DNA from 2 places in the Mesorhizobium sp. WSM4822 genome. Region 1 is predicted to be linked to the other one. Evidence: predicted binding sites of a transcription regulator. Region 1 holds the regulator's gene; the other holds the start of a gene.
The links. The regulator PhoB, encoded in region 1, activates phosphate uptake and scavenging genes when phosphate is short. The targets are predictions, from matches to a motif close to TGTCATNNANCTGTCAT.
Positions count from the first base shown of each region.

Region 2: ugpB (sn-glycerol-3-phosphate ABC transporter substrate-binding protein UgpB) is a predicted target of PhoB. The motif match lies at 2,067-2,083, and genes of this name have one in related genera.

Region 1 is NZ_JBVVQM010000003.1:28,852-44,632, reverse strand. It holds gene pstC (phosphate ABC transporter permease subunit PstC) at 1-841, shown strand, start outside; gene pstA (phosphate ABC transporter permease PstA) at 838-2,154, shown strand; gene pstB (phosphate ABC transporter ATP-binding protein PstB) at 2,172-2,996, shown strand; gene phoU (phosphate signaling complex protein PhoU) at 3,023-3,730, shown strand; gene phoB (phosphate regulon transcriptional regulator PhoB) at 3,747-4,436, shown strand; gene AC0L3E_RS08185 (ROK family protein) at 4,453-5,700, opposite strand; gene xylF (D-xylose ABC transporter substrate-binding protein) at 5,971-7,011, shown strand; gene AC0L3E_RS08175 (sugar ABC transporter permease) at 7,154-8,506, shown strand; gene AC0L3E_RS08170 (ATP-binding cassette domain-containing protein) at 8,518-9,318, shown strand; gene AC0L3E_RS08165 (CHASE domain-containing protein) at 9,446-11,074, shown strand; gene AC0L3E_RS08160 (YMGG-like glycine zipper-containing protein) at 11,171-11,416, opposite strand; gene AC0L3E_RS08155 (hypothetical protein) at 11,500-11,826, opposite strand; gene AC0L3E_RS08150 (hypothetical protein) at 11,948-12,262, opposite strand; gene AC0L3E_RS08145 (sensor histidine kinase) at 12,259-13,290, opposite strand; gene AC0L3E_RS08140 (DUF1328 domain-containing protein) at 13,469-13,636, opposite strand; gene AC0L3E_RS08135 (response regulator) at 13,905-14,699, opposite strand; gene AC0L3E_RS08130 (NepR family anti-sigma factor) at 14,916-15,119, shown strand; gene AC0L3E_RS08125 (RNA polymerase sigma factor) at 15,123-15,674, shown strand; gene AC0L3E_RS08120 (response regulator) at 15,686-15,781, opposite strand, start outside.
Region 2 is NZ_JBVVQM010000014.1:144,996-160,776, reverse strand. It holds gene ugpA (sn-glycerol-3-phosphate ABC transporter permease UgpA) at 1-499, opposite strand, end outside; gene ugpB (sn-glycerol-3-phosphate ABC transporter substrate-binding protein UgpB) at 694-2,004, opposite strand; gene AC0L3E_RS28050 (sensor domain-containing diguanylate cyclase) at 2,364-4,796, shown strand; gene tlpA (thiol:disulfide interchange protein TlpA) at 4,798-5,487, opposite strand; gene argH (argininosuccinate lyase) at 5,523-6,923, shown strand; gene lptM (LPS translocon maturation chaperone LptM) at 7,063-7,269, shown strand; gene lysA (diaminopimelate decarboxylase) at 7,333-8,601, shown strand; gene AC0L3E_RS28025 (threonine/serine dehydratase) at 8,641-9,582, shown strand; gene AC0L3E_RS28020 (TIGR02302 family protein) at 9,818-12,406, shown strand; gene AC0L3E_RS28015 (glyoxalase superfamily protein) at 12,518-12,889, shown strand; gene AC0L3E_RS28010 (LysR family transcriptional regulator) at 12,868-13,749, opposite strand; gene AC0L3E_RS28005 (DMT family transporter) at 13,972-14,919, shown strand; gene AC0L3E_RS28000 (response regulator) at 14,920-15,291, opposite strand; gene hpt (hypoxanthine phosphoribosyltransferase) at 15,489-15,781, opposite strand, start outside.

The DNA.
Region 1 (15,781 bases):
CGTGCTTTCGATGCTGTTCCAGACGATCACCTTTTTCGAAAGCGTCTCGCCGATGAGTTTCTTCTTCGGCACCGTCTGGGATCCGCGTTTTGCCGCTGCCGGTTCGGGCGGCAGCCAGGGCCAGTTCGGTCTGATCCCGCTTCTTGCGGGCACGCTCTACATCGCCGCCGTCGCGCTGCTGGTTGCGGTGCCGGTCGGGCTGATGTCGGCTGTCTACATGGCCGAATATGCAACGCCCAAGGTGCGCTCGGTGGTCAAGCCGGCGCTTGAACTGCTGGCCGGAATACCGACCATCGTCTACGGCATCTTCGCCGTCGTCACGCTTGGGCCGTTCCTGCGCGACCTGTCCGCGGCGCTGACCGGCGGTTCGCCCTTCATCCAGGGCCAGAGCATCTTCACCGCCGGCCTGGTCATGGGCGTCATGCTGATCCCGGTCGTGTCCTCTCTTTCGGACGACATCATAACCGCGGTGCCGCGCGCCATGCGCGACGGGTCGCTTGGCCTCGGCGCGACCCGCTCCGAGACGATCAAGCGGGTGATCCTGCCGGCTGCACTGCCCGGCATCGTCGGCGCCATCCTGCTGACCGCCTCGCGCGCCATCGGCGAAACGATGATTGTCGTGCTGGCGGCGGGCGTCGCCGCCAACCTCACCATCAACCCGTTCGAGGCGATGACGACCATCACCGTCAAGATCGTCAACCAGCTCACCGGCGACCTCGAGTTCAATTCGCCGCAGACGCTGGTCGCCTTCGCACTCGGCCTGACGCTGTTCGCGCTGACGTTGGTGATGAACATCGTCGCGCTCTACATCGTGCGCAAATATCGGGAGCAGTACGAATGACCGACATTTCCATGGATACGATGGTCAGGGCGGCGGCCCATCCGCGCCGCGACATCGGCCTGAAGGCCCGTTACGCCGCCGAACGCCGTTTCCGCATCTATGGCGTCGTGGCGATTTCCGTAGGCCTGGCGTTCCTGGCAATCATGCTGATCACCATCGTCTCGAAAGGCTACACCGCCTTCTGGCAGACGACGGTATCACTGCCGATCTCGTTCGACGAGAAGGTGATCGATCCTTCCGGCAAGCGTGCAACCGATCCGAGCGTTCTGATCAAGGCAAATTATCCCAGGCTCGCCGAAAACGCGCTTGTGGCCAAGCTCGGCATCTCTCCTGATGACAAGCCGATGATCCAGAAGCTCAAGGGCTTCCTGTCGGAAGGCGCCCGCGTCCAGTTGCGCGACATCGTTGCCGCCGATCCGTCCGTGATCGGCACGACACGCAACGTCAACATCCTCGCCGCCGCCAATCTCGACTCGGCTTTCAAGGGCCAGATCGACCTCAGTGTCGAGGAAGCGCGACGCAAGGTCTCGGACCAGCAGATCACCTGGATGAACAAGCTCAAGGCCGAGGGCGCGATGGCCGAGCACTTCAACAGCGGCCTGTTCACCTACGGCGCCTCCAGCCGCCCGGAAACCTCGGGCATGGGCGTGGCGATCATCGGCTCGTTTTATATGATGGTGATCGTGTTGCTCCTGGCGCTGCCGATCGGCGTCGCCGCCTCCATCTATCTGGAGGAGTTCGCCAAGAAGAACCGTTTCACCGACCTTATCGAGGTCAACATCAACAATCTGGCAGCGGTGCCGTCAATCGTCTTCGGCTTGCTCGGCCTCGCGGTGTTCATCAATTTCCTGGGCATGCCGCGCTCCGCCGCTTTCGTCGGCGGCCTGGTGCTGACACTGATGACGCTGCCGACGATCATCATCGCGACGCGCGCTGCACTTGCCGCGGTGCCGCCGTCGATCCGCTCGGCGGCTCTCGGTCTTGGCGCCTCCAAGATGCAGATGGTGTTCCAGCACATCCTGCCGCTTGCCGCACCCGGCATCCTCACCGGCACCATCATCGGTCTAGCGCGTGCGCTCGGTGAAACCGCGCCCCTGCTGCTAATCGGCATGGTCGCCTTCGTCGCCGATCCACCGACGACGCCTTTCGATCCGGCCACCGCGCTGCCGGTGCAGATCTATATGTGGGCGAACGAGGCCGAGCGCGCCTTCGTCGAGCGCATGTCGGGCGCGATCATCATCCTGCTCGTCTTCCTCATGGCCATGAACATCACCGCGATCGTGCTTCGGCGTCGGTTCGAGCGGCGCTGGTAGAAAAAAGGCATTTTGGTATGAACATCATGACCGAACAGTCCCTTGAAAACGCAGTGGGCGATAAGATGAACGCCAAGTCGAACGAAGTGATCAAAATGCGCGGCGACAAGGTCGGCGTGTTCTATGGCGAGAAGCAGGCGCTGTTCGATGTCAATCTCGACGTCCGCCTGAATCAGGTGACGGCGCTGATCGGCCCTTCCGGCTGCGGCAAGTCGACCTTCCTGCGCTGCCTCAACCGCATGAACGACACCATCGATTCCGCGCGGGTAACCGGCAAGATAACGCTCGACGAAGAAGACATCTACGACAAGAACATCGATGTCGTCGAACTCAGGGCGCGCGTCGGCATGGTGTTCCAGAAACCCAATCCGTTCCCCAAGTCGATCTACGAGAACGTCGCCTATGGCCCGCGCATCCACGGATTGGCCAAGCGCAAGGCCGACATGGATCAGATCGTCGAGTCGAGCCTGAAGAAGGCGGCAATCTGGAACGAGGTGAAGGACCGTTTGCAGGAACCTGGCACGGGTCTTTCCGGTGGCCAGCAGCAGCGTCTGTGCATTGCACGCGCCATCGCCGTGTCACCCGAGGTGATCCTGATGGACGAACCGTGTTCGGCGCTCGACCCGATCGCCACTGCTCGCGTCGAGGAACTGATCGACGAACTGCGCCAGAACTATACGATCGTCATCGTCACCCATTCGATGCAGCAGGCAGCGCGCGTGTCGCAGCGCACCGCGATGTTCCATCTAGGCTATCTGGTCGAGGAGGGCGCCACCGACAAGATGTTCACCACCCCCGACGACAAACGCACCCAGGACTACATCACCGGCCGGTTCGGCTGAGCTCAGGCATATGAGGGACGAAGATCATGGGTGAACATACCGTTGCATCTTTCGATGAGGATCTGGAGCAGATCAGCCAGCTGATCCGCGACATGGGCGATCTCGCCCGCTCGATGGTCAGTGGCTCGACCAAGGCTTTGCTCAATTCGGACAATGCGCTGGCGCAGCGCGTGGTTTCCGACGATGCCATCATGGATGCCCGCCAGCGCGAGCTGGACGATCGCGCCATCACGCTGATCGCCAAGCGCCAGCCAATGGCCAACGATCTGCGTGCGGTGGTCGGTTCGATCCGCATGGCCGGCGACCTCGAGCGCATCGGCGACCTTGCCAAGAACATCGCCAAGCGCGTCGGCACTGTCGGGCTGAGCGTCACGCCGCACGATCTTTCGCATTCGATCGACGCGATGGCGCAGCTGGTGCTGATCCAGGTGCAGGGGGTCGTCGACGAGTATGCCGCCGCTGACGCGGCAGCGCTTGCCACGCTCAGAAACAATGATGAACGCATCGACGTCAAATACACCTCGGTGTTCCGCGAGCTGCTGACCTACATGATGGAAGATCCCCGCAACATCACGGCGTGCACGCACCTGTTGTTTTGCGCCAAGAACCTCGAGCGGATCGGCGACCACGTGACCAACATCGCCGAAAATGCCTACTATGTTTTGACCGGCACGCAGCTGCCAGCCAATCGTCCGAAGCAGGACGAGACGGCAATGTCCGCGCCAGCGGCATAACAGGGGTGACCAGCCGATGATCGCACCACGCATCATGGTGGTGGAGGATGAGGAGCCGCTAGGCGTGCTGCTCCGCTACAATCTTGAATCCGAAGGTTACCAGGTCGAGGTGGTGACGCGCGGCGATGAGGCCGAAATCCGGCTGCAGGAGAACGTTCCCGATCTTCTGGTGCTCGACTGGATGGTGCCTGCGGTTTCGGGCATCGAACTCTGCCGGCGCCTGCGAATGCGTCCCGAGACCGAGCGGCTGCCGATCATCATGCTGACCGCGCGAGGCGAGGAAAGCGACCGCGTGCGCGGCCTGTCGACCGGCGCCGACGACTATCTGGTCAAGCCCTTCTCGACGCCGGAGTTCATGGCCAGGGTCAAGGCGCTGCTGCGCCGGGCCAAGCCGGAAGTGCTGTCCAGCGTGCTCAAGGTCGGCGATATCGTGCTCGATCGCGAGTCGCACCGTGTCTATCGCAAGAAGAGCGAGATCCGGCTTGGGCCGACGGAATTCCGCCTGCTCGAATTCATGATGCGCCATCCAGGCCGCGTGTTCTCGCGCAGCCAACTGCTCGACAATGTCTGGGGCGAGACGATCTACATCGATGAGCGCACGGTCGACGTGCATGTCGGCCGGCTGCGCAAGGCGGTCAACAATGGCCGTATGCCTGATGTCATCCGCACGATCCGTGGGGCCGGATACGCCATCCGAGAGGACTGAACTCCCTCGTTTGAACTCACGCCACGTTCTTGCCGCCGAAACCGGATCTCGCCTGCACGCCCGGCGCAAAAATCTCCTGATCGACGAAGATCAGCGCCCGCATGGCGCAGCCTTCGCGGATCAGCGGCAGTTCGTTCGGCTCGGTGTCGAAAGAAATCGATTTGGAATGCTGGCCGCCGGCGGTCTGGGCAATCGCTTGCCGCAATGCCGGCTCGATCAGGTCGAAGGCGGCGGCGCTGACACCGACCATGGCGACCGGCGCCGGATCGATCAGCGCGAACAGGCTGCCGAGGCCGTAGCCGAGCGCTTCGCCGGCCTTGCGATAGGCTTCCCGTTCGGGTCCGTCACCTTCGCGGGCCGCGGCAGCCAGGGCGCGCATGTCGGCGTCGCTGACATCGGCAACGGGTTCTGCATCCTCGCCCATCTGCCTGGCGTTGCGCCAGATGGCGTAATTGCCCGCATAGGCTTCGACGCAGCCGCGCCGTCCGCAGCGACATAGCGCGCCGTTCGGCCGATGGATCATGTGGCCGAATTCGCCGCCCGAAGAATGGGTGCCGGTGAACAATTCGCCCTTCAGCACCAGTCCCATGCCGATGCCATGCGACAAAAGGATAGCGATGAAATCGTCGCGGTAACGATCGGGGTCGCGCCAGCGCAGCGCCACCGCCATCATGTTGCAGTCGTTCTCCATTATGGCAGGGATGCCGAACTCGTCTTCGAATATGTCGGCGAAGGCGATGTCGGTGTGCGGCGTGATCGGCGACCACAGCATGGCGCGGGCACGGGTGTCGGTGATGCCCTGGATGGCCAGCGCGATGCGGGCGATGCTGCGCACGTCCAGGTCGGGATCTGCCAGGCGGCGCCGCACGATGGCCGTGCATTCCCCGATCAGCGACTCGCGCGACATCGTCAGCGTGTCCAGCCGGCGCTGCTCCTCGGATATTACCTGGCCGGCATAGTCGATGACGGCGACGGAGAGGAAGTTCAGCGACAGCACCACGGTCATTACCGCGGCCGCTTCCGGATTGAGACTGAGGCCGACCTGCGGCCGGCCGCGTTTGAGCGAGCCGGCCTCGCTCGGCTTGCTTTCGGTCAGGATGCCTTCGACGATCAGGTCGGATGAAATCGCCGAGATGGTCGAATGGCTGAGGCTTGTGGTCGCGGCAATCTCGGTTCGCGACGGCTGTCCGGCGCGGCGCACTGCCGCGATCACCATGGCGCGGTTGCGGCGGCGCAGATCGTCGTGGCGGATTCCGACCGACATGTTCTTTCATATCCTCCCGGTCGCCGCGGTTCCTCCTGCCCCTGGAACGCTGTCGGTGACGCCGGTAAATACTGGCAGAAGCTGCAGGCCGTGTCATTTATTTATTCCGAGACTCGAAAAAAACTCGAAATGACATCAAAATCCATCAGAATCGATGTTGACAGCGTTCGGGCGTTGGCCCAGTATTTTTTCGAGGCTCGAAAAAATAGAGCCTCTGTGCCGGCCCTCGGGTCAGTTTGGTCGCGCCATACGCGGCGCAGGGAGGATAATATGAAAAGATTCACGGCCGCCATCCTGGCGGGTGCCGCCATGTCGCTGACGCTCGCGTCTGTCGCGCAGGCGAAGGACAAGGTTGTCGGCGTTTCGTGGTCCAACTTCCAGGAAGAACGCTGGAAGACCGACGAGGCCGCCATGAAGACGGCGATCGAGGCCGCCGGCGACAAGTACATCTCCGCCGATGCGCAGTCCAATCCCGGCAAGCAGCTTACCGATGTCGAAAGCCTGATCTCGCAGGGCGCCAATTCACTGATCATCCTGGCGCAGGATGCGTCGGCCATCGGCCCGGCGGTGCAGAAGGCGCTGGACGAGGGCATTCCGGTCGTCGGCTATGACCGGCTGATCGAGAACAAGGACGTCTTCTATCTGACCTTCGACAACAAGGAAGTCGGCCGCATGCAGGCCCGCGAAGTGTTCAAGGTCAAGCCGGAAGGCAACTACGTCTTCATCAAGGGCTCCGGTGCCGATCCCAATGCCGACTTCCTGTTCTCGGGCTCGATGGAAGTGCTCAAGGAAGCCATCGACAGCGGCAAGATCAAGAATGTCGGCGAAGCCTACACGGATGGCTGGCTGCCCGCCAACGCCCAGAAGAACATGGAGCAGTTCCTGACCGCCAACGACAACAAGGTCGACGCGGTGGTCGCGGCCAATGACGGCACTGCCGGTGGCGTCGTCGCGGCGCTGACGGCTCAAGGCTTGGCCGGCACCGTGCCGGTCTCGGGTCAGGACGGCGACCACGCCGCGCTGAACCGCATCGCCCTCGGCACGCAAACCGTGTCGGTGTGGAAGGACGCGCGGGAGCTCGGCAAGAATGCCGCCGAGATCGCCTCGCAACTGGCCGACGGCAAGAAGACGAGCGACATCGCCGGCGCCAAGGACTTCACGACGCCGGGCGGCAACACCGTCAAGTCGCTGTTCCTGACCCCGGTTGCCATCACCAAGGACAATCTCAACGTCGTCATCGACGCCGGCTGGATCAAGAAGGACGAAGTCTGCGCGGGTGTCGCCGCCGGCACCGTGGCGGCCTGCAACTGATCCGTACCACTTTGCAATATCTGAACGCCGCGGCCCAAAAGCCGCGGCGTTTTCTCAAAGAATTGTGTTTCCGCATCATGCGGATAGCTTCTAGGCTGGGCTCCGGCATGCGTGTCAGACGGCCAGCCGGTGGGAGGAAACCATGACCGATACGACGTCAAACCCGCAGACCGATACGGCGCGCGCGTCGGAACTCGGCGCCGTCGCCCGGTTCCTGAAGGCGACCGAGATCGACACCCGCATGCTCGGCATGATCGGCGCGCTGCTGGTCATCTGGATTGGGCTGCATGTCATTTCCAGCCTGCGCCTTGGCGTCAATCCGCTCGATTTCGACAGCCGCACCTTTCTCACGCCGCGCAATCTGTGGAACCTGTCGGTGCAGACATCCGCGGTTGCCATCATGGCCTGCGGCATGGTGCTGGTCATCGTCATGCGCAACATCGACCTGTCGGTCGGTTCCGCCGAGGGCCTGATCGGCATGGTGATGGGATTTGCCCAGGTGCATTTCCTGGTGCGCTTTGTCGGGCTCGAACTCGGCAACCCGTGGATCTGGGTCCTGGCACTGGTCATCGGCCTGGCGCTCGGCCTGTTGATCGGCGCTTTTCAAGGCTTCGTCATCGCCTATCTCGAAGTGCCCGCCTTTATCGTGACGCTGGGCGGCCTGCTGGTCTGGCGCGGTGCCGCCTGGTGGGTCACTTCAGGCCAGACCGTGGCGCCGCTTAACGCCACTTTTCAGCTGATGGGCGGTGGGCCGGCGGGATCGATCGGCGCGACCTGGAGCTGGGTCGTTGGGATCGTCGCCTGCCTCGCCGTGGTGTTTGGGCTTTTCAACGGGCGGGTGCAGCGCAAGCGTTTCCGGTTTCCGCTACGTCCGATCTGGGCCGAGGCGCTGCTTGGAGTCGTCACCTGCGGCGCCATCATGGGTGCGGTCTGGCTCGCCAACTCCTACCCCTGGCCGATCGGCATCGTGAACAGATATGCGGCCGCCAACAACATCACCGTTCCCGAAGGCGGCCTGTTCATCGCCCACGGTATCGCCATACCGGTGCTGATGGCTGTCGCCGTCGGGCTGGTCATGACCTTCATCACCAACCGCACCCGTTTCGGCCGCTATGTGTTCGCCATCGGCGGCAATCCCGAGGCGGCCAATCTCGCCGGCATCAACACGCGATGGATCACCATGAAGGTGTTCATGATCATGGGCGTGCTGGCCACGATTGCCGCGGCGATCTCCTCGGCCCGGCAGAATTCGGCCACCAACGTGCTTGGAACGCTCGACGAACTGCTCGTCATTGCAGCCGCCGTGATCGGCGGCACGTCGCTTGCCGGCGGATCGGGAACGATCATCGGCGCCATGCTGGGCGCGCTGCTGATGCAGTCGCTGCAGTCCGGCATGGTGCTGCTCGGCGTCGACTCGCCGCTGCAGAGCATCGTCGTCGGGGCCGTACTGGTCATCGCCGTGTGGCTCGACACCGTCTATCGCAAGCGCGTCTAGGAGGGCATGCCATGAATGACAAGACTGCTCCTGCAGCCACCGCGCTGATCGACATGAGGAACATCTCGATCGCGTTTGGCGGCATCCGCGCCGTCGACGACGCCTCGATCGATCTTTTCCCCGGCGAGGTCGTGGCGCTGCTCGGCCACAATGGCGCCGGCAAGTCGACATTGATCAAGATCCTGTCCGGCGCCTACAAGCGCGATTCGGGCCAGATCTTCGTCAACGGCGAGGAGGCATCGATCTCCAATCCACGCGACGCCAAGAAATACGGCATCGAGACGATCTACCAGACGCTGGCGTTGGCCGACAATGTCGACGCCGCCGCCAATCTGTTCCTCGGCCGCGAGTTGATGACCGCCTGGGGCACGCTCGACGACGTTGCCATGGAGGCCGAGGCGCGCAAGGTGATGGGTCGGCTCAATCCCCGCTTCCAGCGCTTCAAGGAGCCGGTGATCAAGCTGTCGGGTGGCCAGCGGCAATCGGTGGCGATCGCGCGTGCGATCCTGTTCAACGCCCGCATCCTGATCATGGACGAGCCGACGGCGGCGCTTGGTCCGCAGGAAACGGCGCAGGTCGGCGAACTGGTCAAGCAGCTCAAGTCCGATGGCATCGGCATCTTCCTGATCAGCCACGACATCCACGATGTGTTCGAGCTTGCCGACCGGGTCTGCGTCATGAAGAACGGCCAGGTCGTTGGCACCGCCCGCACCACCGATGTCACCCAGGACGAGGTGCTGGGGATGATCATTCTTGGCAAATGCCCGCCGGGCGCCATTCCAGGACCGGGCGCGCTGAAGATCGCAGCCTGAGATCAAGCCAGCTCGCCGTTGCCGGACACGTGATATGCCAGCCGTAAGGATGGCTTGGCCTTGGCATTGTGTTGGCACGGCGACTTGCCCATAAAGGTCCGATATCGCTCAGGGACCGCACGATCCGTTGAAGAAGCTTTTCCCGATCATCGCCTTTATCGCCGTCGCACTAATCAGCATGGTGATGGCAGGTTTCGCCTATTTCGCCACACAGGAAGCCGCGCGCATCAAGTTCGAGGCGACTGCCGACGACGCGCTCAACCGGATCGAGAGCCGCATCGACCTGCATCTGTCGCTGCTGCGCTCGACGCAGGCCCTGTTCGACGCCCGCAATGGCGATATTTCTCGCAATGAGTTCAAGGCGTTCTTCAACGCGCTCGATGTCGACAAGAATTTCGCCGGCTTGCGCGGCATCGGTTTCCTCAGGCTGGCAAAGACGGGCGACGAGGCGACGGTCGAACGCGATATGCTGCACGATTATGGCGTCAGTCATCCAATCTACCCGGATACCACGCAACCCTGGCGTACCCCTATCGTGCTGTTCGAACCGCTGGATCCATCCAACCAAGCCGCCATCGGCTACGACATGTTCAGCGAACCGATGCGGCGTGTGGCGATCGAAAAGGCGATGTCCGACGACCAGCAGCACGCCAGCGGGTTGGTGCAACTGGGCCAGGACACGGGCGCCTCGCAGACGTTCACCGGCTTCTTCGTTTTCGTGCGGCTCAATGTCGAAACCGCTCCCGACGTCATCAATGCTTCGAGATCCTCGACATCAGGTTTTCTCTATGCGGCCTTCCGGGCTCGCGATCTGTTCCAAACCGCGCTCAGCCGGTCGCCGCTACTGCCGGTCAACACCGAAATCTATGACGGCGATGGTGCCGTGAGCGGCGACAATCTGCTGTTCCGGTCGGAGACGCCGCCAGCTTCGACTTTCGGGGACAGGCTGCTGGTCACCCGAAAGATCATCGTCGCCGGACGGCCATGGACTGTCCTGTTCCGGCCGACAAGCGCCTTCTCGCAGCCGTCGTCGCGCGCCATTCCGGTGATGCTGGGGCTATTCGGCCTGCTGTTGGCGGGCGCCATCGCGCTGGTGGCGCGATATCAGGAGCGGGCCTATGAGGCAGCGTCGCGGTTGCACGAAACCACGGAAAAGAGCCTGATCGAAAAAGACCTGATGCTGCAGGAGATGAAGCATCGCATCAAGAATTCGATCACCAGGGTGCTGGCGATCGCGCGCCAGACGGCATCGCGAGCTACCGACGTCAACGAGTTTTCCGCATCTTTCTCGGCCAGGCTGCAGGCGATGGCAGCGTCCCAGGACATGCTGACGCGCTCTCGCTGGCAGAAGGCCGATCTTGGCGATCTCTTGCGCATCGAACTCGGCCAGGTGTTCGGCAAGGAGTTGCCCGAGGGGCTGCTGTCAGGGCCGCAGGTGCTGCTTGACGAAACCACGACGCAAGCGCTCGGCCTGACCTTCCACGAACTGGCGACGAATGCGCTGAAATACGGCGAAGCCGGCAATTCCGTGGGGGCACTGAAAGTGGATTGGTCTCTGGAAGGGCGTGGGCGCGACAGGACGCTGGCCCTCAACTGGCGCGAAAACGGGCAGAAGAAACTCGAAGCTCCCGCCGAAACCGGCTTCGGCACCAAGCTGATCGATCTCAACGTGACGCGCGAATTACGCGGTACGATCAAGCGCGACTACCAGGCCAATGGGCTGAACGTGGAAATCAAAATTCCACTCGCCAATTGAGCGCGACCTTCACCCGAAAAGGATCAAGCGTCCGGACATGAAAAATCCGAAGGCCAGCGGACCAGCCTCCGGATCGACGTTTCGATTATCGCCGAATTAGTTGCAGCGAGCCGTGTAGATCCGGCCGCGATGATCGCGATATTGGCAATAGCCGTTGCGCAGATTGCGCACCAGCAGGCCGGAACCGGCGCCAACGGCCGCGCCGATCAGCGCGCCCTTGCCGCCGCCGACCAAGCCGCCGACACCGGCGCCGATCAAGCCGCCGCCAACCACGTCCTGTTCGGTCGAGGTGCAGCCGCTGACGGCAACCACCGCAACCAGGGCAATAATCATCTTCCGCATAGAGTCACTCCTCACTTTTTGTCCTCACTTGGTAAAGCTCCAGCTGCCATTTAGCATGAAATGACGGCCTTTGCTGCTGCAATCTATTGTTGGTGAAGATAGTCTTTTTCTGGGCCTGCCGCGTTCGACGCCATTACCAGGCTGGAAATTGCCAATGAAGCGTCAAGCGTACCATCGGCGCGCACGTTCCAGACGATCTGATCATAGTCGTCTTCAAGCACCGGATCGACGGCAAGACATTTGGCGACGATGTGATCAGCCTGCCCTTGCACGTCGCCCAAGACGAATGGGCGCTCGGCCACACATTGCTCGGCGGTCGCGAAAATGCTGACGGGCACCTGGAGTTCACGGCAGTCGGCCATCGTGTTCGAGCAACCGATGACCAGCAGCAATGCAGCGATATGTTCCATGGCGGGAAAGTCCTCTCGCCATAGTAACGGTCTACATCAGCCAAAGTTCCTGGCGCGCTGGGCCGGGCAGGGAAATAAGACGGCGACAATTGATTCTGTCGCCGGCCGAAACGAGCTGGCCTCAATAGACCAGCTGGTACAGGGCGACCACCACGATCACCGCCACCAAGGCCAACGCAACAAGGCGCAAGGCTCCGTTGGGGACAGGGGCCAGCGGTGGCGCGGATGACTCGGAGTCCTCAAACTCGCCCATGGAAATCCGGGCGGCCTGCTCCAGTCTGTTCATATCGGCAACCGTCAAGGCATTCCCTCCCGCACCATGCTGCAAATCCTGCTGCGGAAATGTTCGGTGATGCAACAGGTTCCAGCGGTATCTGGGAAAAACAGCATCTGCTTTTATCGTGAACAGCTGGTTAAGAAAGCTCGGGTCGCTCAATCCGTCTCGAAATTGCCATGTGGAACGACAAGGCGGTACTCGAGACGGCCAGCCGCGATTTCGAGCGTCGCCGTTCCGTTCAGTGACGCCGGCACGACCCGTTCGAGTGCGACGCTGCCGAAGCGCTTCTCGCTACGCCTGACATCACTGGCTCCGATTGCCTCGGCCCATGTCAGCGACAGGGAGGTTCCCGTGTCGGCGGCGGTCAGGTTGGCTGTAACATTGACGAATCCATCGGGCCGCGACAGGGCGCCATAGCTCACCGAATTGACGGCGAGTTCATGCATCGCAAGGCCGATATGCAGGGCAGCGTTGGGATTGAGATAGGGGTTGGCCCCCTGAAACCTCAGGCTGCGAACCGGATCGCCGCCGTAGCGGCCCACTTGGCCCGATACGAGTTCGCGAAGTGCGGCGCCCCGCCAGTTGGAAGAGGTCACGAGATCCTGGGACGAAGCCAGCGATTGCAGCCGGCCGCGAAAACGTGTCAGGAAATCGCCGATGCTGTCGGAGTAGCGACCGGTCTGGGTGGCTATGCTCTGGATGATCGCCAGCAGGTTTTTCGAGCGATGGCTCACCTCCCGCAACAGCGTCGTCAGGGTCTGCTCACGGCGCTTCTGCTCGGTCGTCTCGACCATCGTGGTGACGACGCCTTGCACCGTGCCGCCGTCGCCGTGGTCGGCATCGATCCAGACCTCAAACCAGCGGCTGCCATCCTCGACGGGAACGCTGATCTCGAGACGTTGGGGGTTGCCGGATGCAATGACGTCGCGCTTGGCCGCGCCGATGCGGTCGGCCTGCGCCTCCGGCAGAATACCGATGCTGTCGGCGGTGTCCGAAACCCAGGGCGCACGCATGTTGCGCGCCCATACGGTTTTCATCTCGCGATCCTGGTAGAGAACGGAAATGCCGGCATTGTGCAACGCGTGAAGAAGGGCGCGGCCGAGCTGCATGCCGCTTTCGGCAGGATGGAGGGCGATGACTTCATCGCTTTGCACGTCGTCCTTCCTGTTTCCGGTCCTGGAACCCATCGGCCAAACTGTCCACCCAATTCAGGCTGAACGGCTCACCGGTGAATGGGTTCCAAAGAGGTTTCCCGAACCCGCCGCCAAAAAACGGTCCGCCGGACGGCGTCCTTTGAAGGACACCGCCCGGCGGTGGCTGGAAACCGTTTGAGGGGTGCGGCTTCCAGTGTTCGGCCGTCCGTCTTTACGAAGCCCTTTTGAACAGGCCCGCAAGAAGCGAAATGACCAGGAAAGCGAGGAAGATGAAAAACAATATCTGCGCTATGCCGGCAGATGTACCGGCGATGCCGCCGAAACCAAGCGCGCCGGCGATGATCGCAACGACGAGAAATACGAGCGCCCAGTAAAGCATGATGCATCTCCTTCGAATGATGCGATAAAAACGTGGGTGGTTGCGGTTTGTTCCCACCCTTTGCCGAAAAAGACCGAGCTTGCAATTCGTTCGGCAGCCGGACGCGCAGGAAATTCGCCCTCACCGCCCGATGCGTGGATCAGGCGGCCCGAAGTGAAGAATTGAAGAATTGAGGAATTGATGAATTGACGATTTTGATGATCTGGAGAAATCGGCGAGCGAGGCTATCGCCTTCAATTCCTCAATTCCTCCACTCCTCAATTCGCGACTATGCGGCTGCTTTCGCCTGCCGGTCAAAAAACAGTGCCTGGCTGATCAGCGCCTTGACCATGTCGGGATTGAACGGCTTGGTGACCAGGAAGGCTGGTTCCGGTCGTTCACCAGTCAACAGGCGCTCGGGGAAGGCGGTGATGAAGATGACCGGCACCGACGTCGATGACAGGATCTCGTTCACGGCCTCGATGCCGGAACTGCCGTCGGCAAGCTGGATGTCGGCCAGCACCATCTTCGGCCGTGTCTTGCCGAACATCATCACGGCCTCGGCATGGGTGCGCGCCGTTCCAACGACGCGGTGCCCGAGGCTCTCTACCATTTCTTCGATATCCATGGCGATCAGCGGTTCATCCTCGATGATCAGAACGTCGGTTGCCACCTGACGGGATATCTCGTTGCTCGCCTGGGCAAGCAGCTCTGAAAATTCCTGGTCGCCGACGTCGAGGATCTCAGCCGCTTCGTCCTCGCTGAAGCCTTCGACAGCCACGAGGAGGAAGGCCTGACGGGGCCGCGGCGCGATCGCATTCAGATTGGCGGCGGTGCGCTGTTCCCACGCCGATTGCGCCTGCTCCTGTGGAACGCGAATGGCGACCGATGTGAACAGCTTGGCGAAAACCTTGTACAGCGCGATGCGGTCGCTCGATGCTTCGGGAAATATCTCGATATCGGCGATGATGGCCTCGAGCATCGCGGCTACCAGCGCATCACCACTCTCTTGCGACCCGGAAACAGCCCGCGAGAAGCGGCGCAGGAAGGGCAGATGTGGTGCGATGGTGGCGGATAAGCTCATGGTAAGACGTCTCCCTCAGAATGACGTGAATGCGTAGCAGGTCAAGCTGACTGCAAGCCCTGACGATAACGCGGATTTTTAGAAAAAGTTCCGCCTCGACGGAACAAATACCGGGGAGGGGCGTTTGGGGTCGGGATGGGCAACCAGACGAGGGCGCCGCTTGCGTTGTGTTGAGTATGATAAGAGCGGTTTGAGCGCTGGGAATACAAGGGCAAAATGAAGGATATGACGAAAGATATTCTGGCTGGCGCCGAGAGCAGGCGCCGGAACGGTTCTGGTGATGCTCTTGGGCCGAACTCCGAAATCGGACGCAAACTCAAACAATATTACGACGCGCTGGTCTCCGACGATGTGCCGGATCGCTTTTCCCAGTTGCTTAGCCAGCTGGAACGGGCTGAACCCGCACAGAAGAAGGACTGAGGCATGGCCGCGGTCTCACAAGGCTTCAAGACCGATCTGCTTGGGGCAATCCCAAGTCTGCGCGCGTTCGCCGTGTCGCTGACGCAAAATGCCGACAAAGCCGACGACCTCGTCCAGGAAACGCTCGTCAAGGCCTGGGACAAGCATGAGAGCTTCCAGCCCGGCACCAATCTCAAGGCCTGGCTTTTCACCATCCTGCGCAACGAGTTCTATTCGCAGATGCGCAAGCGCGGGCGCGAAGTGCAGGACAGCGACGGTATCATGACGGCCAGGCTTGCCGTTCATCCGGCCCAGCACGGCCAACTCGACCTGAAGGATTTTCGCGGCGCCCTGGAGCAATTGCCGGAGGACCAACGCGAAGCCATCATCCTCATCGGCGCATCTGGTTTCTCCTACGAGGAGGCCGCCGAGATCTGCGGTTGCGCGGTGGGAACGATCAAGAGCCGCGTCAGCCGAGCCCGTACGCGCTTGCAGGAGATCCTGAAAATATCAGGCGAGGACGAGTATGGTCCGGACGCAATTTCGGCCCAGGTAACGAGCTCGCCGGCGAGCTGACCGCGATCGTCTCAAGCGCGTCCGCAGGCCGCGGCGACCGCTTGCACGAGGTCTTCACCCGAATAGGGTTTGCCAACCAGCCTGACGCCCGGAAACGATGCCTTGAT
Region 2 (15,781 bases), on a different contig from region 1:
TCCAGGCAGCGGCGGACACCAGCAGGATCATGGCGTGGGTGCCGTTGAGCAGTGGGTCCCAGGCGATGCCGAAACTCCTCAGCATGTAGGCCAGCGACCCGATCGACGGGTTAAAGAGGAACAGCCACAGCATACCGGCGATCGCCGGCGCCACTGCGTAGGGCCAGATCAAGAGCGTGCGGTAGAGACCTTTGCCGCGCACCACCTTCTCTGCCATGACCGCAAGCAGGAGCGCCACGCACATGGCCACGATAGCGGTCGCAAGGGAAAACACCACCGTGACCTTGATCGAGTTCAGGTAGGCCGGATCGGCAAGCACTTTCCTGAAATTGGCGAACCAGACGAACTTGGTCCTCAGTCCGAACGGATCCTGCCTGAGCATGGATTGGTAGAACGCCTGGCCGGCCGGCCAGTAGAAAAACACGAGCGTGATGGCCAGTTGCGGCGCCACCAGCAGGTAGGGAAGGATCTTGTTGGGAAACACGACGCGAGGGGTCATGGAGCCATTCCGAGGTGATGAGGCGGGCGGCACGATGTGGCATCCCTCTTCGCCAACATGGCTTTGACGAGCGTTTCGGATTGGGCATCATCGACCGTTGGCGAAATCGCAAGGGACGGCAAAACTCCCCTCGCCGAGGGGAGATGCCTGGCAGGACAGGTGGATGCGCCGTAGAGCAAGGACCTGCGCTCGCTCTAATTCCCCAGCGCTTCCTTGATCGCCGCATTGCCACGCGTAACCGCATTGTCGAGCGCCTGCTGCGCGGTTTGCTGGCCGGCGAGCATCTTTTCGAACTCCTCGTTCTGGATATCGCGCACCTGCGGCAGGTTCGGCAGACGTACGCCCTTGGAATTGTCGGTCGGCGCCTTACCCGTCATCTGCAGGATCGGGGTCTCGCGACCGACGTTCTTGTCATAGAAACCGGACTTCTTGGTCGCTTCATAGGCGGCAAGCGTTACCGGCAGATAACCCGACTTCTGGTGCAGGTATTCTTGCACCTCGGTCTTCGACAGGTAGGCGAAGAAGGCCGCGACGCCCTTGTATTCCTCGTCGGATTTATCAGCGAAAACCCACAGGCTGGCGCCACCCGGCGTCGTGTTCTGCGGTGCGCCCTTGGCGTCGCTGTCATAGGGCAATTGGCCAATGCCGTAATTCATGCCGGACTTGACGATATCGCCAAGGCCGCCGGAGGATTCGGTCATGATCCCGCATTCGCCAGCGAGGAAGATCTGCTTGGCTTCGGAGGTGCGGCCGCCATATTTGAAGGTGCCGTCCTTGGCGAGGTCCGCCAGCGCCTGGAAGTGGTTGACGAAAATCGGCGCATTGATCTTGAGCTCGACATCGCCGCCGGCCAGACCGTTCTGCTGGGTGGCCCATGACACGTCATTCCAGGCCGCGAAATTCTCCAGATGGATCCAGGTCAGCCAGGTCGAGGTGTAGCCGCAGGCGGCCGCGCCGCTCGCCTTGATCTTCTTGGCGTCTTCCCACACCTCATTCCAGGTCTTGGGTGGGCTGTCGACGTCGAGACCAGCCTTCTTGAAGATATCCTTGTTGTAATAAAGGATCGGCGAGGAGGAGTTGTAGGGGAAAGAGAGCATGGTGCCGTCCGGCTTCGAATAATAGCCGACTATGCCTGGCAGATACTGGCTCTTGTCGAAGGTCATTCCAGCGCTGGTCAACACATCGGCTGCCGGCTTGATTGCGCCTTCGGCCGCCATCATCACGCCGGTGCCGACGTCGAACACCTGCATGATGTCGGGCGCCTGGCCGGCACGGTAGGCGGCGATGCCGGCATTCAGCGTCTCGGGGTAGGTGCCTTTGAACACCGGAACGAGTTCATAGTCGCTCTGGCTGGCATTGAAATCTTTGGAGATCTTGTCGACAACTTCGGCATTGGCGCCAGTCATGGCGTGCCACCAACTGATCTGCGTGACAGCAAAAGCGGAGGTTGAGGAAAGCAGCATAAAGGTGGCGGCAACACCGGCCGCGAAGCCGAAGGACTTCATGTTTCATCTCCCGTTTGTCATTGGCGAAAGGGGCACTCCCGCAAAGGCAATATGTGTCGCTCATGACAATCAGACAACGGTTTTGTTGCAGATCGACGAACTTCACCCCTTTACCTCACGCCACCTCGCCTCCGCTTGGACGCATGGAAAGCCACACGGTTAGCCGGCTTAGCGCGACGACAAGCGCCAGGAACCACCGTCGGAACTGCCAAGCTGCCTTTCGGGGTGGCAGCCTTGATTGCAGCCGCTGCAACCCGAAGAGACACGCCAAGGTTGCAGGCGACTTTATCGATCCCTCAACGGCAAAGCGCTACTCAATCCTGCTGCCCTGTTTATTTCCAAAGATCAGGTGAAATAAAATGCTGACGGTCTACAATTGTATCGTCAACGAACACGATCTGAGACTGGTCGCACTCGCCGCGCTGATCTGCGGAATTTCCTGTTTCTCTGCCGTCAACCTGCTTCATCACATAAGCCGCTCCACCGATCGGAACCGGCTTGCCTGGCTGATGATCGCGGCCACTTCGACCGGCTTCGGCATCTGGGCAACGCACTTCATCGCCATGCTCGCATTCACACCGGGCATACCCAGTGCTTACGATCCCGCACTTTCCGTGCTTTCGCTCGCTGCTTCGGTCACTCTGACGGCAGCCGGCATGTGGATCGCCACCTTGCGGAATGAGTTCGACTATCATCTCGTCGGCGGCGCCGTGCTGGGCGGCGGTATCGCGGCCATGCACTACATCGGTATGGCGGCGTTCGAGGTTCAGGGCCGCATCGAGTGGAACCTGTTGCTTGTCGCCGTTTCCCTTCTGGCCGGCGTGACGCTCGCGGCGCTGGCGCTGCGTGTCGTGCAGCGCCGTCCCTCCTTGAAGGCGACATCCGGCGGCGCGGTGCTGCTGACGCTGGCAATCTGCACCCTGCATTTCATCGGCATGGGTGCTGTCTCGATCTTCCCCGATCCCTCGATCGTCATATCCGAATACACGATCGAGCCGACCTCGCAGGCTTTCGCCGCCGCTGCCGCCACATTGGTGATCCTGGTCCTGTCGGCATCGGCGCTGTGGATCGATTTGCGCTTCCGTCGCCAGAAGCTCGAGGTCGACCGCATGCACGGTCTGGCCAATGCCGCCGTGGAGGGGCTGATCGTCTGCGACGGCCACCGCATCATCAGTGCCAATGACAGCATGGCGACATTGACGGGCATCGCAACAGCGACGCTGAACGGAATGCAGCTTGGCGATCTCTTCGGATCCGACATGTCGGGCTTCGGCGAACAGCCGCAGGAGGCCGAATTGAGCGGCCGCGATGGCACGAGCATTCCTGTCGAGCTGATCGCCAGGAGCATCGACTATTGTGGCAAGCCTCACAACGTGGTTGCGGTCCGAGACATTCGCGAGCGCAAGAAGGCGGAACAGGAGATCCTGCGCCTTGCCCATTTCGATCCATTGACCGGACTGGCCAATCGCCGCAGCTTTTCCGGCCGGCTGGAGACGGAAATTGCTGCGATGGGCCGGACCAGGAAAGGCGGTCAGCTTGCGCTTCTGCTGCTCGATCTCGACCGGTTCAAGGAGGTCAACGATCTGTATGGGCACGGCGCGGGCGACGCCATGCTGCAGAAGGTTGCGCACTGCGTTACCGGCATTCTTCGCCAAGGGCAGATGGTGGCGCGGCTGGGCGGCGATGAGTTCGCCATCATCGCGCCGAACCTGACCGACCCGTTGGAGGCGGGCCGTATCGCCAACGCCGTGCTGACCGCCATGCGCGAGGAAAACCGGCTCTCGGTCGGCGGCGGCCTGGTGTCGGCCAGCATCGGCATTGCGCTTTATCCATCGGATGCCGAAAACCAGGCCAGCCTGATAAGCCACGCCGATACCGCGCTCTACCGGGCCAAGACCGAAGGCAAGGACACCTACCGCTATTTCGAAGCTTCGATGGGGGCCGAGGCCCGCGACAAGCGCGTGATGGAGCACGAACTGCGCCAGGCGGTCGCGCGCCAGGAGTTCTACCTCGTCTACCAGCCGCAGAAGGAGATCAGCAGCGGGAAGATGGTCGGTTTCGAAGCGCTGGTCCGGTGGCGGCATCCGACGCGCGGCGACGTCTCGCCGAGCATATTCATCCCGGTCGCCGAAGACAGCGGCGCCATTGGCCAGATTGGCGAATGGGTGCTGACGGCCGCCTGCGAGGAAGCCGCCCGCTGGGAAAATCCGCTGACGGTGGCCGTCAACGTTTCGGCGGTGCAGCTCCACAACACGAATTTCAGCCGTAAGGTCCACGAAACCTTGCTGAATTCCGGCCTGGCGCCCGGCAGGCTCGAGCTTGAGATCACCGAGACGGCGCTTGTCAAGGACATGCCGCGGGCATTGGCCACCTTGCGGCAGGTCAAGGCGCTGGGCGTGCGCGTCGCAATGGACGATTTTGGAACCGGCTATTCCTCGCTCTCCAACCTTCGCGCCTTTCCCTTCGACAAGATCAAGATCGATGGCTCATTCATCAAGTCCGTCGACAAGAACGGCCAGGTCGCGGCGATCGTGCGCGCCGTCCTGGGACTTGGACGCGGGCTCGGCCTGCCGGTTCTGGCGGAGGGTGTCGAGACGCTCGGCGAACTGAAGTTCCTGGACGCCGAAGCCTGCGAGATCGGCCAGGGCTACTATATCGGCAAGCCGGCTCTCATCGAGGAATTCGGCGATCTGACCGGCGTCGTCGCACCCGCTGCCGGCAGCAAACCCGCCAGCCTGCGCGACAGAAGCGTTCTGGCCTTCGCGCCCGCACCCGCGCTAGCCACACGCTAGACTACAGGCTCTCGGGCTTGAGTGCCGTCTCGACCAGCCGCCTGGCGTCCGGCCCCGACCATTCGGCCGGGCCGTTCATGTGGGCGATCAGGCAGCCCTCGCCGTCGATCAGCATGGTGACGGGAAGGCCTAGCGCCAAGCCGCGCTTCTTGAGGTCGTTGAACAGCGTCATCGTCGAATCCCGGTAATAGCCGAGCGTCGCGACGCCGGTATCGCTGAGGAACTTCTTCGGCTTCACATCGTCGCCGGCATCGACGTTGACGGCGACCACTTCAAAGGAGTCGCTGCCCTTTTCCTTCTGCAGCGCATCGAGCGCCGGCATTTCGGCACGGCACGGCGCGCACCACGTCGCCCACAGATTGAGCAGCACCGTCTTGCCGGCATGATCGGCAAGCGTCATCGGCTTGCCCTCCGGACCATTGAAGGCAAGGCTCTTCAGGGATTGAGGCGGATCGGCCGGCAAAAGTGCCGCAACCTCACCGGTGGCCGACGCCGCGACTTTCTTGGCGCGGTCGCTCTTGGCCGCGCAGGTCACGTCGTCCCTGCTGTCACCCACGGCAGCTTGTGCCGGTGCATTGTTGCCAGACCGGCTCTCGCTGACATATACCGCGACCGCGCCCGCCAGCGCGCCCGCCACCAAGGCGGCGAGGATCAGGCGCGGGGCCGGGAAGAATCTACTACCGTCTGCCATTTTCTCAAAACTGCTCCGAAGCACGGGTTATAGCCATGAGCGACAAGAAAACCAGCAACCAGATGTGGGGCGGACGTTTTGCCTCGGGTCCGGCCGCGATCATGGAAGCGATCAACGCGTCTATCTCCTTCGACCGCAAACTCTATGCGCAGGACATCAAAGGCTCGATCGCCCATAGCGAGATGCTGGCGCAAACGGGCATTATTTCGGCGGCCGACCAAGAAAAAATCGCTGACGGGCTGAACACGATCCTGAAAGAGATCGAGGCCGGCAGCTTCGAGTTTTCGACACGGCTCGAAGACATCCACATGAACATCGAGGCGCGCCTCGCCGATCTGATCGGCCCGGCGGCCGGCCGGCTGCACACCGCCCGCTCGCGCAATGATCAAGTCGCGGTCGATTTGCGGCTGTGGGTCAAGGATGAATGCTTTCGCGTCGCCGAGGCGTTGAAAGGGCTGATCGAGGCGCTGCTGGAGCGGGCCGAGGAGCATGCCGCGACCGTGATGCCGGGCTTTACCCATATGCAGGCGGCCCAGCCGGTGACCTTCGGCCATCACTGCATGGCCTATGTCGAGATGTTTTCGCGCGACCTGTCGCGCGTGCGCGATGCGATCGAGCGGATGGATGAAAGCCCGCTCGGTGCCGCCGCACTTGCCGGCACCAGCTTCCCGATCGACCGCCACCGGACCGCCAAGGCGCTCGGCTTCCGCGAGCCGATGCGCAATTCGCTCGACAGCGTCTCGGATCGCGATTTCGCGCTCGAGTTCCTCGGCGTGGCGGCGATCTGCGCCACGCATCTGTCACGGCTCGCCGAAGAGATCATCATCTGGTCGACGCCGCAGTTCGGCTTCGTCAGGCTGTCGGACTCGTTTTCCACCGGCTCCTCCATCATGCCGCAGAAGAAGAACCCCGATGCCGCCGAACTGGTGCGCGGCAAGACCGGCCGCGTCACCGGTCATCTGGTCGGCCTGCTGACGGTGATGAAGGGCATGCCTTTGACCTATGGCAAGGATATGCAGGAAGACAAGGAATCGGTGTTCGACGCCGCCGAGACGCTCGACCTGATGCTGGCGGCGATGACCGGCATGGTCTCGGACATGACGGTCAACGCGGCCGCGATGAAGAAGGCCGCCGGCTCCGGCCACGCGACAGCAACCGACCTTGCCGACTGGCTGGTGCGCACGCTCGGCCTGCCGTTCCGCGAGGCGCATCATGTCACCGGCCGGGCGGTGGCGCTGGCCGAAGACAGGAAGGTGGGGCTGGAGAAGCTTTCACTGGAGGATTTGCAGTCGATCAATTCCGGCATCACGGCCGACATATTTTCGGTGCTGGCGGTGCAGAACTCGGTCAAGAGCCGCACCAGTTTCGGCGGCACCGCGCCGTCGGAAGTGAGGAAGCAGATCCGTGCCTGGAAAAAGCGGCTGGCGAAAGCGTAATGCCGGATATTCCGCAGTAATATCCCGGATATTGCGACGGGCAATATCTCGGATATTGCGACGAGCAATATCCGGGGTGCAATGCGCCGAGAACTCGGCTAAAAGCGGCGGCTGACAAACGTTTCGGACGGATGGATCGATGACCGGAAGCAGGATTTTGGTGACGCTGACGCTGCTGGTTGCGATCGCGGCCGTTTCGGCCTGCGGCAGGAGGGGCGCTCTCGACACGCCGTATGAGGCGGCCGTGCAGGCGCGCAAGGATGCCTCAAAGGCCCACCAGCCCGTGCCGCCGGAGCCGGAAAAACCGGTCAAGGACAAGAAATTCATCCTCGACCCGCTGATCTAGAGCCGACGAGAGCCGGGCCTTTCAACCCGATCTCATCGCGCCCCAACTTCCGGAACCACTCTCGTGAACCATTTCGACTACCGCGACGGCGTGCTCCATGCCGAGGACGTGGCGATCCCCGACATCGCCGCACAGATCGGCACGCCATTCTACTGCTATTCGACGGCGACCCTGACCAGGCACTACCGGGTGTTTGCCCAGTCCTTTGCCGGGCTCGACGCGCTGGTCTGCTACGCCATGAAGGCCAATTCCAACCAGGCCGTGCTGCGGACGCTGGCCAAGCTCGGCGCCGGCGCCGACGTGGTTTCGGAAGGTGAATTGCGCCGGGCGCTGGCCGCCGGCATTCCGGCCGGCAAGATCCTGTTTTCGGGCGTCGGCAAGACCGCGCGCGAAATGGACTTTGCCCTTGCCGCCGGCATCCTTTGCTTCAACGTCGAATCCGAGCCTGAACTCGAGCTGTTGTCGGCGCGAGCCACCGCCCTTGGCAAGGTGGCGTCGATCTCGCTGCGCATCAATCCCGACGTCGACGCCAAGACCCACAAGAAGATCTCCACCGGCAAGGCCGAGAACAAGTTCGGCATCCCGTGGCAGCGGGCGCGGCAGGTTTATGCCCGCGCGGCAAAGCTTCCCGGCATCAGGATCACCGGCATCGATACCCATATCGGCAGCCAGATCACCGAGCTGCAGCCCTTCGACGATGCCTTCGCCCTGCTTGTCGATCTGGTCGGCGCGCTGCGGGCGGACGGCCATGCCATCGAGCATATCGATGTCGGCGGCGGGCTCGGCATTCCCTACCGCATCGACAACAACCCGCCGCCGCTGCCCGACGCCTATGCCCAGATCGTCAGGAAGCATGTCACCAAGCTCGGGCTGAAGGTGATGTTCGAGCCTGGCCGGCTGATATCGGGCAATGCCGGCATCCTCGTCTCGGAAGTGATTTTCGTGAAGGAAGGCGACGCCAAGAACTTCCTCGTCGTTGATGCCGCCATGAACGATCTCATCCGGCCGACGCTCTACGACGCCTTCCACGACATCCGTCCGGTCGTGCAGCCGCCGGCCGACACGCCGCGCATGATGGTCGACGTGGTCGGCCCGGTCTGCGAGACCGGCGACTATATCGGCCTGGACCGCGATCTGCCCAGGCTGAAGGCCGGCGACCTGATTGCCGTCTCCACCGCCGGCGCCTATGGCGCGGTGCAGGCCGGCACCTACAACACCCGCCTGCTGGTGCCGGAGGTGCTGGTCGACGGCGACCGGTTCCACATCGTGCGCCCACGCCCGACCTATGACGACCTGATTGGGCTGGATTCGATGCCCGACTGGCTTGCATAGGAGCGCCGGAAACACACCTACCCGTCCCAGGGAGCAATCATGACGAACGGCATCACCGTCACACGCGAGCGCATTGCCGCGATGGAACCGCGCATCCGCCCCTATATCAGGCACACGCCGGTGCTGCGCGTCGACATGGCCGACTTCGATCAGCCGCCGCTGGCCGTCGACCTGAAGCTCGAATGCCTGCAGCATTCCGGCTCGTTCAAGGCGCGCGGCGCCTTCACCAATCTCCTGGAGCGGCCGGTTCCCGACGCCGGTGTCGTAGCGGCATCGGGCGGCAACCATGGCGCGGCCGTCGCCTATGCCGCCATGCGGCTCGGCCACAAGGCGACCATCTTCGTTCCCGAAGTGAGCCCGCCAGCCAAACTGGAGCGAATCCGCTCCTACGGCGCCGAACTGATCGTCGGCGGCGCCCGCTACGCCGAGGCGCTGGCGGCCAGCGAACGGTTCGCCGAGGAGACCGGCGCCTTGCAGATCCATGCCTTCAACCAGGAGGAAACGCTCGTCGGCCAGGGCACGCTCGGGCTCGAAATTGAGAGCGATTTGCCTAAGATCGACACGCTGCTGGTCGCTGTCGGCGGCGGCGGCCTGATCGGCGGCATCGCTGCCTGGTTTACCGGCCGCATCCGTATCATCGCCGTCGAGCCGGAAGGAGCGCCGACGCTTCATCGCGCCTTCGAGGCCGGACACCCCGTCGACGCGCCGGCCGAGGGTATCGCCGCCGATTCGCTGGCGCCAAAGCGCGTCGGCGAAATGATGTTCCCGATTGCCGAAGCCTTTGTCGAACGCTCGATCCTGGTCAGTGACGACGACATCATCGCCGCGCAGAAGGCGCTGTGGAACCGGGCCCGCATCATCTCCGAGCCGGGTGGCGCCGCCGCCTTTGCCGCGGTCCTGTCGGGCCGCTATGCGCCGGCGGCGGGCGAACGGGTCGCCGTGCTGGTCTGCGGAGCGAACGCGGACCCCGCTACCTTCTAAAGGGCCTGCTGCCTTCTAAAGGGTATGCAGGATGGAACTATAACGGTCCACTTCACGTTTTTCCGAACTGCCTCGCCTTTGCCGTGTTTGCTGGTATTCTTTGAGTCGTGAGGCGTCGGGCTATCCTGCCCGCTCCACAGCATGATTTCGAAAAGTGAAATCCCTTTCGGAACAGATCATGCTCAAAGGGATAGGGCCGCATCCCGGTTTTCGGGATAGGCTCAAGGAAGGGCCGATGACGCAACGACCCACCTTCAGCAGCGATCGCGGCCTGGCCGGACGCCTGGCCTTGAGCCGGTTGGCGACGCGGGTCTCGATGATGGTCGAGCGCGGCTGGCCGTTGCTGCTTCCGCTCGTCATAGTCGCCAGCCTGTTCCTCAGCATCTCCTGGCTGGGGCTGTTCTCCCGGCTGCCGGATATGGCGCGCGTTGGCCTGGTCGCTGCTTTTGCCATAGCGGCACTGGCCGCGCTCTATCCGCTGCGCTTCTTCCGCCTGCCGGGCGCCGCCGAAATCGACCGCCGCATAGAGGCCGCCAATCAACTGTTGCACAGCCCGGTCCTGGTGCAGACCGACCGGCCCAGCGGCAGGGAAAGCAGCTTCTCGCAGGCGCTGTGGCGTGAACACCAGAAGCGTATGGCTGGAAAGCTCGACAACCTTGGCGCCGACCTGCCGCGCACGCGCGTGCCGGAGCGCGACCCCTGGGGGCTGCGCGCGGTGGCGGCCCTTTTGCTCGTTACCGCCTTCGCCTTCTCCTTCGGACCGACGGGCGGCAGGATCAGCGACGGCTTCAATGCCCATGGTGCGCGCGATATCGTGCCGCCGCGCATCGATGCATGGGTGACGCCACCGGCCTATACCGGCAAGCCGCCGATCTTCCTGACCGCCGACGCCAACCAGGCGATCCCGACCTTTACGGTTCCCGAAGGCAGTGACGTTTCGATGCGCGTGACGGGCGGCTCGGGCGAGGAAACGCTCGGCTATGCCGACAAGAATGGCAACGCCCGCGTCATCGACCCCGCTACGCCGCAGGCCGCCGCCAAGCCGGCTGCAAGCCCGGCGACGCCGTCCAAGGTGCGCCAGTTCACCAGCAAGCTGACCGGCGACGGCACGCTGACGCTGACCTCGGGCGAGGACCAGCTCGGCCGCTGGGCCTTCGCGGTCATATCGGACAAGCCGCCGCAGATCCGCTTCGTCGGCGAGCCCAAGCGCGCCGCAAACGGCGCCTTCGAGCTAAACTACCAGATCGACGACGACTATGGCGCCGCCACCGCCAAAGCGGTGTTCGCGCTCGCCGATCCGCAGGCGCCCAATGCGCGCCCGCTGTACGGTGCACCTGAAATGCCGCTGACGCTGCCGCGCCGCGGCGGCAAGTCGAACGCCGCCAAGACCTCCAAGGACCTGACCGAGCATGTCTGGGCCGGCAGCAGCATCAAGCTGACGCTGGTCGCCACCGATGATGCCGGGCACACCGCATCGAGCGAAACCAAGACGCTGCTGATGCCGGAGCGGCCTTTCGCCAATCCGCTGGCACGCGCCGTGATCGAACAGCGCCGCCTGCTGGCGCTCGACGCCAACGCCAAGCCGCGCGTGCTCGACCTGATGGACGCCATCACGCTGCGGCCGGAAGACACGTTCGACAGCATGTCTCACTACCTTGCCATCATGAGCGCCCGCACCCGGCTGAAGATGGCCGAGAGCGACGATCAATTGCGCAGCGAGGTCTCCTATCTCTGGGAAATCGCGCTCGGCATCGAGGAAGGCAATCTTTCGGCCGCCGAAAAGCGGCTGCGCCAGGCGCAACAGGCGCTGCAGGACGCCATCAAGAATGGCGCCAGCGACGCCGAAATCGAAAAGGCGATGAAGGAACTGCGCGAGGCGATGAACCAGTTCCTGCAGGAATTCGCGGAGCGCGCCAAGCAGAATCCCAACGCCCCGCAGATGCAGCAGAATGGCCAGGAACTGCGCCAGAGCGACATCGATCGCATGATGGACCAGATCGAAAACCTGGCGAAGTCGGGTGATCGCGACAAGGCCCAGCAATTGCTGTCGCAACTGCAGGACATGATGAACAATCTGCAAGCCGGCCGTCAGCAGCAAGGCGGCCAGCAGGACAGCGAGATGCGCCAGCAGATGGACAAGCTGGGTGAGATCCTGCGGCGTCAGCAGGAGATGATGAACGACACCTTCCGCATGGATCAGATGCAACGCGGCGAGCGCCAGCGCGGGCAGAACCGTGACGAGCAGCTCGGCGAAGGCGGCCAGGATGAGGACAGACCCGGCGTCGGCGAAGACCGCGATCCGCTCGCCCGGCAAAAGCCGATGACACCCCAGGAATTCGCCGATGCGCTGAAACAGCTGCAGCAGGGCCAGGGCCAGCTGCAAAGCGACCTCGATCAGCTGAAGAAGGGCCTCGAAGGCATGGGTATGGAGCCCAATGAAGGATTTGGCGAGGCCGGCAAGTCCATGGGCAATGCCGAACAGGCACTCGGCGAGGGTGAAGGCGATGCGGCCGTCGGTCATCAGGGCCGGGCCCTGGAAGCGCTGCGCAAGGGCGCCAAGGACATGATGAAGCAGATGCAGGCCATGCAGGGCGACCAGGGCGGCGGCGAGGAAGGCGGCCGCCAGCAGAACGCCGACCGTGATCCGCTAGGCCGGCCGCGCGCCAGCCAGGGTCCCGAATTCGGCGATTCGGTGAAGGTGCCCGACGAGATCGACGTGCAGCGTGCCCGCCAGATACTGGAAGCGATCCGCAAGCGGCTCGGCAATGCGCTCAGCCCTGACATCGAACGCAGCTATCTGGAACGGCTGCTCGAGCTGAAATAGAGCAATTCCAGGAAAAGTGTGAAGCGGTTTTCCGTCCGGAATCGCGAAAAAATAAAGGGATTGCCGCCCGCGTCCATCCCATCTGAAAACCTCTCGCACGGTTGCACCACCATGCCCAGACTTGGCGCCGTCACACCCATCCTGCGCATCTTCGACATTGCCAAGGCGCGTGAATTCTATGTCGGCTTCCTCGGCTTTGAGGTGCAGTGGGAACATCGCTTCGCCGACGACGCGCCGCTTTACATGGCGGTCGGCCGCGACGGCTGCGTTCTGCATCTCAGCGAACATCATGGCGACGGTGCACCCGGCATCGCCCTGCGCATCGAGGTCGAGGACATCACCGCTCTTCATGGCGAACTGATCGGCAGAAACTACCGCTTCGCCAGGCCGGGCGTGGAAGATACGCCTTGGAAGACCCGCGAGGTATCGGTCGCCGATCCGTTCGGCAACAGGCTGCATTTCTACGAGGATGCCGCCGGCTGACTGAGCCTGTTGATGAAGGCTTCGCGGATCGCATCCTGCATGCCGTCGATCGCCTCACCTGACGCATTGGGGTTGCGGTGCATCACCACGTTGGAGGAATCGATGGCGCCGAATCCGTCCGCTGTGGTCAGTTCACGACAGCCATCCGGAATGTTGCTGCGCGAAATCGGCGCGATCGCCAGTCCGGAGGTGACGGCGAGCTTGAGGCCGCCGGTGGTGTCGCTGGTATAGGCGACACGATAGGCAAGATCGCGCTGCTCCAGTGATTTGATGGCGAAGTCCTTGCACCAGCCGGCCCGGTTGTAGAGCGCGATCGGCACCGGCTGTTCCTCATGCATGTGATGCAGGGTCGACGTCACCCACACGGTCGGGTCGTGCATCAGCACTTCGCCGCCGGCGGGATCCTGCCATTCGAACACCACGCACAGATCGAGTTCGCCGGCAGCGAGCGCCGCCATCTGTGCCCCGGAATGGGCATAGCGCACGGTGACCTCGACCTGTGTATGACGCTTCGAGAAGGCGCCGAGCGCGCGCGACAGGATGGCGTGGCCATATTCCTCCGGAATGCCGATGCGCACCGGCCCGCCAAGCGGCGCTGCCGCCATCGATGCCGACGTCTCGTCGAGCAGCGAGACAATGCGGCGGGCGTTGACGATGAGTTCGCCGCCGCGCCGCGTCAACGCGACGCCGCGCGAACCGCGCTCGAACAGGCTAGCGCCGATCAGCTCTTCGAGCTTCTTCATCTGCATCGACACCGCGGATTGGGTGCGGCCGGCCTGCTCAGCCGCCTTGGTGAAATTGCCGGTCTCGGCAATCGCCACGAAGGTTCGCAGGAGGTCGCTGTCGAGGGTCGGCCGCATGGAATCCGCCATAAGAGAATTTGATTGCTGGCATCATTCCAATTCGTTTGCAACATGTCAAACGGCGGACGATAGTCGCCATACCCATTGGATATGCGGCTGCGAAATCAGCCGCGGACCAATCAAGAGTCCTCACTCGTGCCCGCTGCCCGAAACGGTGGCGGGTTCTTTTTACCCCGCCGGCGGCAGCTTCGGGTCGTGCGCGCAGGAGCCTGGATGCAGATGCAGAATCGGATGGTGGGCGGCATCCTGAGCCTGTGCCTCGGCGTGCTGGTCTTTTCGCTGCAGGATCCGCTCGTCAAAGCCGTGTCGAGCGGCTATCCGGTGACCGAGGTGATGGCGATCCGCTCGATCGTCGCCCTGCCTATCCTGATCGTTCTGGTCCATGCCGATGTCGGCTTGCGGGCGATCCTTTCGAAGCGATTCGGCATGCTGACGGTGCGCGCCTTCATCCAGTTCACCTCCTATACGATGTACTACCTGGCCATCGCCGCTTTGCCGCTCGCCGATGCGGTGGCGCTTTATTTCATGGCGCCGCTGTTCATCATGGTGCTGGCCGGACCGTACCTTGGCGAGCGGGTCTCCTGGCAGACACTGGCAACCGTGCTGATCGGCTTGTTCGGCGTCCTCGTGATGCTGCGCCCCGGCGCAGGGCTGTTCGACTGGGCAGCGCTGCTGTCGCTGGGCTCGGCGGCGCTCTATGGTTTTTCGCAGCTGATGGCCCGCAAGATCGGCGATACTGAATCGTCCACCGTCATGGCCTTCTATCAGAACGGCGCCTATCTGGTCGGCGCCGCCGTGGTTGCCGGGGCGTTTCACCTGGCCGGCATCACACACGCCGTTCACCCGAGCCTGGAATTCCTGGTACGGCCATGGCTTTGGCCGACGCTGCCAGATTTTCTCAAGATGGCGGCCTGCGGTTTCGTCGCTTCCGCCGGCATGATCCTGCTGTCGCAGGCCTACCGGATGGCGCCGGCCAACCGCGTTGCCACCTTCGAATACACCGGCATCCTGTGGTCGCCGCTGTGGGGTTTCCTGTTCTTCGCCGAGGTGCCGCGGTCGACGACGGTGATCGGTGCTGCCTTGATCATCGGCGCCGGTCTGCTGGCGCTCAACACCGAACGGCGCAAGAATGTTCCACCTGTGCTCGCTGCCGCCGACCCAGCCTGATCAGGCGAAGCAGATCAGCGCCCGCTCGACTCGCGAACGGATTTCGGCCAGCGTGAAGGGCTTCTGCACGACATCGAGGATGATGCCGTTCAATTCCTCGGCGCGCTCGCGCTGGTCGGCATAGCCGGTCATCAGCACGATCTTGATCGACGGAAACAATGCAGCAGCCGCGATCGCCATCTCGATGCCGTCCATCTCCGGCATGCGGATATCGGAGACGACGAGATCGTAGCCGCCACGCGCCGCCTGGATCAGCGAAAGTCCCTGCGCGCCGTCCGCCGCGATATCGATTGTGTGCCCGGCGCGTTCAAGCGCGCGGGCGGCCAGGGTGCGGACGGACTCATCGTCCTCGACGATCAGAAGCTTTGCCATGGCCGGCATATTTGGCCGCCAAAAGTTGACTTTTCCTGAAAGCCCCCGAGCAATTCAGGAAAGTGTGAGACGGTTTTCCGGGAAAAGCGCATAGCGCTTTCCCTTGGGAATTGCGTCAAAACAAAAAACTAGAGCGGTTCGGCGTTTTCGTGAAGCGGCGAACCGCTCTAAGCATCAGCAAACCTTTTTGATGCCGCTCAGACATCCCCTTTGACGACACCGACAAACGGCAACTCGCGAAAAGCATGGGCTACATCCATGCCGTAGCCGACGACGAAATAGTCGGGGCAGTCGAAGCCGACATAATCGGCATTGAGCTCGGTCTGGCGGCGCATGCGCTTGTCGAGCAGCACGGCGATCGAACAGCTCTTGGCGCCCCGCGACAACATCAGCTCGCGGGTAAAGCTCAGCGTCTTCCCCGATTCGAGAATGTCGTCGATCAGCAGCACGTCGCGGCCGGCGACCTCATTGTCGATGTCGCGCAGCACCC